Regions from separate parts of the Cupriavidus sp. PET2-C1 genome, predicted to be linked through region 2. Evidence: riboswitches for the same ligand, from Rfam matches in the RefSeq annotation. Region 2 holds a riboswitch; the other holds the start of a gene.
The links. Region 2 has a riboswitch for glycine ahead of gcvT (glycine cleavage system aminomethyltransferase GcvT). Riboswitches for the same ligand answer to the same signal wherever they lie in the genome.
Positions count from the first base shown of each region.

Region 1: it holds a riboswitch for glycine, as region 2 does, so the genes downstream of both, ACX12D_RS21075 (D-amino acid dehydrogenase) here and gcvT (glycine cleavage system aminomethyltransferase GcvT) in region 2, are expected to answer to the same signal.

Region 1 is NZ_CM137260.1:236,320-239,869, forward strand. It holds gene ACX12D_RS21065 (PqiC family protein) at 1-588, shown strand, start outside; gene ACX12D_RS21070 (hydrolase) at 804-1,490, shown strand; glycine riboswitch at 1,585-1,681, shown strand; gene ACX12D_RS21075 (D-amino acid dehydrogenase) at 1,849-3,117, shown strand; gene ACX12D_RS21080 (DUF3772 domain-containing protein) at 3,143-3,550, opposite strand, start outside.
Region 2 is NZ_CM137259.1:4,195,596-4,199,145, reverse strand. It holds gene gcvH (glycine cleavage system protein GcvH) at 1-57, opposite strand, end outside; gene gcvT (glycine cleavage system aminomethyltransferase GcvT) at 158-1,285, opposite strand; glycine riboswitch at 1,384-1,534, opposite strand; glycine riboswitch at 1,556-1,643, opposite strand; gene ACX12D_RS19070 (glycine zipper 2TM domain-containing protein) at 1,732-1,962, opposite strand; gene ACX12D_RS19065 (UvrD-helicase domain-containing protein) at 2,191-3,550, shown strand, end outside.

The DNA.
Region 1 (3,550 bases), on a different replicon from region 2:
TTCAATCCGCCGCGGCTGGCCGCGGGCGCGGTGATCGCCTTTGCCGCTGCTGCGCTGGCCGGCTGTGCTTCGCCGCAGGCGCGGTACTACACGTTGTCGCTGCCGGCGGCCACGCCAGCGCCCAGCCAGGCCGCGGCGCCTGTGTGGATCGAAGTGGTGCCCGTTCGCGTGCCGGAGCGCGTCAACCGGGTCAATCTTGTCCTGAGCGACGGCAATGGCAGGCTCAGGCTATTGGCGCAGGATCGCTGGTCGGCATCGCTGCCGGATGAGTTTCGCGACGCGCTGTCCCAGCGATTGCAGGCCAGCCTGGGCGCGGTCGATGCCTACCAGCATGGCAGGTCCGGCGCGGAGCCGCTTTACCGCGTCAGCGCGGAAGTGGTGCAGATCGATGCCCAGATCGACGAACGCGTCAGCGCCATCGTCAACTGGACCGTGCGCCGATTGCCCGATGGCAAGGTGACGGTGGGCCACACACGGGCGGAGTTGGCCGCGCCGGGTGGCGTGGATGGCGTTGTCGCTGGCTATCAGCAGGTCGTGGTCAACGCCGCTGCCGATATCGCGGCGGCTGTGCGCTCGCTACGGCTGTGAGTCTCGCGCGGCGTGGCGTCTGTGGCGCATCGCCTGGTGCCTCAAAATATAGATCAATAAAATTGAACAACTTATCCGACGGATTCATCACATCGACGGCCGGCTCTGCCATAAAGTTCAACCCATGGACGGATCGACGCCAACGACGACGTTCTAAATAATTCAACCATGTAGCCAAGTTGCCAAATAGCCAAGTAGCCAAGGAGAGAGAAATCATGACCAACGCCAAGCTCGAAGTCCTGACCCCGCAAAACAGCCAGCTGATCTTCATCGACCACCAGCCGCAGATGGCCTTCGGCGTGCAGTCGATGGACCGCCAGGCGATGAAAAACAACGCCGTCGGGCTGGCCAAGGCGGCCAGGATCTTCAATATCCCCACCACCATCACCACGGTGGAGAGCGAGTCTTTCTCCGGCTACACCTACCCCGAACTGCTTGACGTATTCCCCGGCCAGCAGACGCTGGAACGCACCTCGATGAACTCGTGGGACGACCAGAAGGTGCGCGACGCGCTGGCCGCCAACGGCCGCAAGAAGATCATCGTGGCCGGCCTGTGGACCGAGGTCTGCAACACCACCTTCGCGCTGTCCGCGATGCACGACAGCGACTACGAGATCTATATGGTGGCCGACGCCTCCGGCGGCACCAGCAAGGAAGCGCACGACTACGCCATGCAGCGCATGGTGCAGGCCGGCGTGGTGCCGGTGACCTGGCAGCAGGTGCTGCTCGAATGGCAGCGCGACTGGGCCCATCGCGACACCTATGACGCCGTGATGAAGCTGGTCAAGGAACACTCGGGCGCCTACGGCATGGGCGTGGACTATGCCTACACCATGGTGCACAAGGCCGCGCAGCGCACCGCCACGCCGCACGAGTCCCTCGCGCCGGTGCCGGCCCGCTGAAATTCGTGGCCTGAACCCGCAGGGAACTTCCCCAGGCAGTCAGACTAGTGCTAAAGTTCCGAGCCATGCCACCTGGTATTACCCGGCGGCATGCAAAGTGATATCGGGAGAGACTGCCTGGCCAAGCGCCGGGCAGCGCCGAAGGAGCAACCGCCCCGGAAACTCTCAGGCAAAAGGACCGGTATCACGTTTGAACTCTGAAGAACCCCGGCGCTCGTCAGCCGGCGGTACCGAAGGAGCAAGCGATCCCCGCCACCCCAAAGTGGCGTATCGTGAATCTCTCAGGTCAAGGACAGAGGGGGCGTCTTTTGCGCATGCCGCGCAAGAGGCTCCCATCCGACGTCCTGGAACCATAGAGATGAAAACAATTGCCGTTATCGGTGGTGGCATCACCGGCGTGACCACTGCCTACGCGCTCGCCAAACGCGGTTTCTCGGTCACCCTGCTCGAAAAGCACCGCTATGCCGCCATGGAAACCTCGTTCGCCAACGGCGGCCAGCTTTCCGCTTCCAACGCCGAAGTCTGGACACACTGGTCCACCATCCTCAAGGGCATCAAGTGGATGCTCAAGAGCGATGCGCCGCTGCTGGTCAACCCGCGCCCGAGCTGGCACAAGCTGTCCTGGTTCGCCGAGTTCATCGCCGCCATTCCCCATTACCGCAAGAACACCATCGAGACCACGCGCCTGGCGATTGCCGCGCGCGACCACCTGTTCTCCTGGGCGGCGGCCGAAGGCATCGATTTCGACCTGAAGAAGGAAGGCATCCTCCATATCTATCGCGACAAGGCGGGTTTCGAGCATGCCGGCAGGGTGTCCAAGCTGCTGGCCGAGGGCGGGCTGGAGCGCCACGCTGTCACGCCGGAAGAAATGCGCGCCATCGAGCCGACCCTGGCCGGGCAGTACTACGGCGGCTATTTCACCCAGAGCGACTCCACTGGCGACATCCACAAGTTCACCAGCGGCATGGCCGCGGCCATCGACCGCCTGGGCGTGCGTTGCCTGTACAACCAGGATGTCCAGTCGGTCAGCACCGATGGCCGGCAGGTCACCATCGTCAGCAGCGACGGCCAGCAGGCCGAATCGCGCATGTTCGACGGCGTGGTCGTCTGTGCCGGCACGGCCAGCCGGGCGCTGGCGGCCAGCCTTGGCGACCGCGTCAACATCTATCCGGTCAAGGGCTATTCGATCACCGTCAACCTGAACGACGCGCAAAGCCAGGCGGCCGCGCCCATCGTGAGCCTGCTCGACGACGAAACCAAGCTGGTCACCAGCCGCCTGGGCGTTGACCGCTTCCGCGTGGCGGGCACGGCGGAGTTCAACGGCTACAACCGCGACATCCGCGCCGACCGCATCCGCCCGCTGGTGGATTGGGTCAACCAGTGCTTCCCCGGCGTCAGCACGCGCAGCGTGGTGCCCTGGGCCGGCCTGCGGCCGATGATGCCTACCATGCTGCCGCGCGTGGGCCGGGGCCGTGCGCCCTGCGTGTTCTACAACACCGGCCACGGTCACCTGGGATGGACGCTGTCGGCGGTCACCGCGGACATGATCGGCGATGTGGTGCAGCAAGCCATGGGCGCCAGGCGTGCGCATGGCGTGCAGGACTCGGTGGCGCTGGTGACTCCGTAACGGGCCGCGTAAGGGGCCGGACGCGTTACGCGCCAAGCGCGGCCATATTCTCCACCCGCAACGTCTGCGGGACCGACAGCGAGATATCGGCCGCGCGCAGCCGCTTCAGTATCTCGAACAGCAGGTCGCTCTTGGTCGCGGTGGCGATCCGCGGGCTGCCGACGTAGCCCGTCACGCTAAGCGTGATTCCGTTCGGCGCCAGCTGGCTGAACGTGACGGATGGCGCGGGCTTGTCGAGGATCGCCTCATTTTCCCGATAGGAGTCGAGCAGCAGTTCGCGCACCTGTTCGGGATCGATGTTCAACGGGAAGGTGAGCAGCAGCGTCGCGACGCCTTGCGTGCTGTTGCTCATCGTTACATTGCGCAGGTTCTGCGAGATCAGCTGCGAGTTGGGCACGATCACGGTCGAGCGGTCGCCCAGCAGGATCTCCGT
Region 2 (3,550 bases):
TTCGACGCGCACCCACTCATGGGACTCGGTGTATTTCAGGTCGGCGGGGAAATTCATGGGATTGCTCCAGATTCAATTTGTTATTCAGCGCCAGCCGGGGGGTGTCGATGTTCGACGGGGTAACCGCCGGCGGGCGCGCTGTGACCGGTGCGAGCGTTCAGCTCACGAGTGCCTTGCCATTGCGCACAAACGGCAGTTTAACCACAGTCGCGGCGAGTTTGCGGTCGCGGATCTCGACCTGCACTTCGGCGCCGATGGCCACGTCGCGCGGCAGGCGGGCAAAAGCGATGGATTGGGACAGCGAGGGGCTGAAGGTGCCGCTGGTGATTTCGCCTTCGCCAGCGGGGGTGATGACCTTCTGATGGGCGCGCAGCACGCCGCCTTTTTCGCGCAGGATCAGCCCGACGAACTGCTGGGCCTGGCCGCCGGCGACCAGGGCCGCCTTGCCGGTGAAGTCGCGTTCGCTTTGCAGGTCCACGGTCCAGGCCAGGCCGGCATTGAGCGGCGAGGTGTGGATATCCATGTCCTGGCCGTACAGGTTCATGCCGGCCTCCAGGCGCAGCGTGTCGCGCGCGCCCAGGCCCGCCGGGCGCACGCCCTCGGCGACCAGCTTTTCCCACAGGCCAGCCACATTCGCAGCGGGCACCACCAGTTCGAAACCGTCTTCACCGGTGTAACCGGTGCGCGCCACCATGACTTCGCCCAGCGCGGGATCCTGCACGACCAGCGCATTGAACGGCTTCAGGGCTTCGCTGGGTTGCGTGGAGGGGAAGGCGCTCCAGACCTTGGCGCGGGCGTTCGGGCCTTGCACGGCGACGATAGCCAGCGGCTCCACGCCTTCGGGCGCGTTGTCGCCGCGGCGTGGGGTGATGGCCACGCCACTGCCGGTGGCGGCATTGCGTGCCGCGATCCACTGGATGTCGTCATTGGCCGTACCGGCGTTGACCACCAGGCGGAAGTCGTCCTCGGCGAAGAAATAGACGATCAGGTCGTCGATGACGCCGCCCTTCTCATCCAGCATGCAGGAGTACAGCGCCTTGCCCGGCGTTTGCAGCTTGTCGACGTTGTTGGCCAGAAGGCCGCGCAGGAAGGGGCGCACATTGGCGCCCTTGAGGTCGACCACGCACATGTGGGAGACGTCGAACATGCCGGCATCGCTGCGCACGGCATGGTGTTCCTCGATCTGGGAGCCGTAGTTGACCGGCATGTCCCAGCCGCCGAAGTCGACCATGCGGGCGCCGAGTGCGCGGTGGATGGCGTTGAGGGGCGTGGCCTGGAGCGTCATGGAATCCTCGGGGGAAGGCAAATCTCGGTTCGAAAACGAAAAAGGGCCATCCGCCGCAGGATTCGGCGCGCCATAGCGCTGCCAGATCCGCTGCGGCGGATGACCCCTCTGTCCTCGATACCTGAGAGATTACAAGGCGGGATCCCAATTGCTGGAAACCCTAGCCTTGCGCGCCCCTTCGGTGGGCACGCTCACCAATGCCGTCGACGGATCGATCAGTGGCGGGTGCCGCTCTCCAGAGTACGGCGTGCATCGTGTGCATGTTGCAAGCCGATCCAACCAGTCCATGGTGCCTGAGAGTTTTCGGGTGATACCCCTTCGGCGGCGCAAGATCTGCGCGCTCTCCCGGTCGGATGCGCGCAATTTACGGGAGCTCCCAGGCTTTGTCAACGCGGTCCGCGCCGACCCCGGCGCCATCGGAACGGCGCAAGGGCCGGGCGGCTCGCCTACCTCCTGCGAGGGTTGTCGGTCGTGACGTTACCGATCACGCCGCCAACCGCGGCGCCGCCGAGCGTGCCCAGTGCATCACCGCCGGTCAGCACCGCGCCGCCGACCGCGCCCACGCCGGCGCCGATCGCGGTGTTACGTTGCTTGGGAGTCATGTCGGCACAGCCGGCCATGCTCGCTACCGCGATACCGATCAAGGCGACCTTGCCCAGGGATTGCAGGGTTTTCATGATTCGCTCCAATGTATCGTGACATGCATCCGGCACGGAGCGCACACGTGCGGACATGTAAGTTAGACGGTGCCGGCATGCCCATGGATCCGGACCTTACGAAGTGTTACCTCCTCCCTGCCGAGCCACTTTCATTGCCGCAAAGGCGCCTCGGCCGCGTGTTAGCATCCACCCTCCGCCCAGCCAGCGCGCGCCTCCACGCTGCACATCCGTCACTTCCCGCCACGCATGACCCACGGACTCAACCCTGCCCAATCCGAAGCCGTTCGCTACCTCGACGGCCCCTGCCTGGTGCTCGCCGGCGCCGGCTCGGGCAAGACCCGGGTGATCACGCAGAAGATCGCCCACCTGATCGAGGACAAGGGTTTCCAGCCCAAGCACATCGCAGCGGTGACCTTCACCAACAAGGCCGCCAAGGAGATGCAGGAGCGGATCGCCAAGCTGATGGAAGGCAAGACCACGCGCGAGGGCAAGCGCATCCCCATCAAGCAGATCACGGTGAGCACCTTCCACTCGCTGGGCGTGCAGATCCTGCGCGCCGAGGCCGAGCACGTGGGCTTGAAGCCGCGCTTCTCCATCATGGACTCGGACGATTGCTTCGGCATGGTGCAGGAGCAGCTCGCCTCCACCGACAAGAAGCTGATCCGCAGCGTGCAGAGCACCATCTCGCTGTGGAAGAACGGCATGGTCGATCCCGAGACCGCCATCGCCCAGGCCGACAACCCCGACGATCACCAGGCGGCGCTGATCTACCGCAACTACGTGGCTACGCTGCATGCCTACCAGGCGGTGGACTTCGACGACCTGATCCGCCTGCCGGCTGAGCTGTTCGCGCGCAACGAAGAGGTGCGCCTGCGCTGGCAGAACCGGCTGCGCTACTTCCTGGTGGACGAGTACCAGGACACCAACGCCTGCCAGTACCAACTGCTCAAGCAGCTCGCCGGCGGCTCGCACCTGCGCGCGCCGGCCTTCACCGCGGTGGGCGACGACGACCAGGCCATCTACGGCTGGCGCGGCGCCACGCTGGACAACCTCAAGCTGCTGCAGACCGATTTCCCCGACCTGAAGGTGGTCAAGCTGGAGCAGAACTACCGCTCCACCGTGCGCATCCTGGAGGCGGCCAACGCGGTCATCTCCAACAATCCCAAGCTGTTCGACAAGAAGCTGTGGAGCGAGCACGGCATGGGCGACCCCATTGCCGTCAACCCGATGAACGATGAGGAGCACGAGGCGGAGTCGGTCGTGTTCCGCTTGTCGGCCCACAAGTTCGAGCGGCGCGCGCAATTCCGCGACTACGCCATCCTGTATCGCGGCAACCACCAGGCGCGCCTGTTCGAGCAGATCCTGCGCCGCGAGCGCATTCCCTATGTGCTCTCGGGCGGGCAGAGCTTTTTTGATAAGGCCGAGATCAAGGACATCTGCGCCTACCTGCGCCTGATCGCCAACCCGGACGACGATCCGGCCTTCATCCGCGCCATCACCACGCCCAAGCGCGGCGTGGGCAACACCACGCTGGAAGTGCTGGGCACCTTCGCCGGCCAGGCCAAGGTGTCGTTGTTCGAGGCCGCCATGATGGGCGGCATCGAAG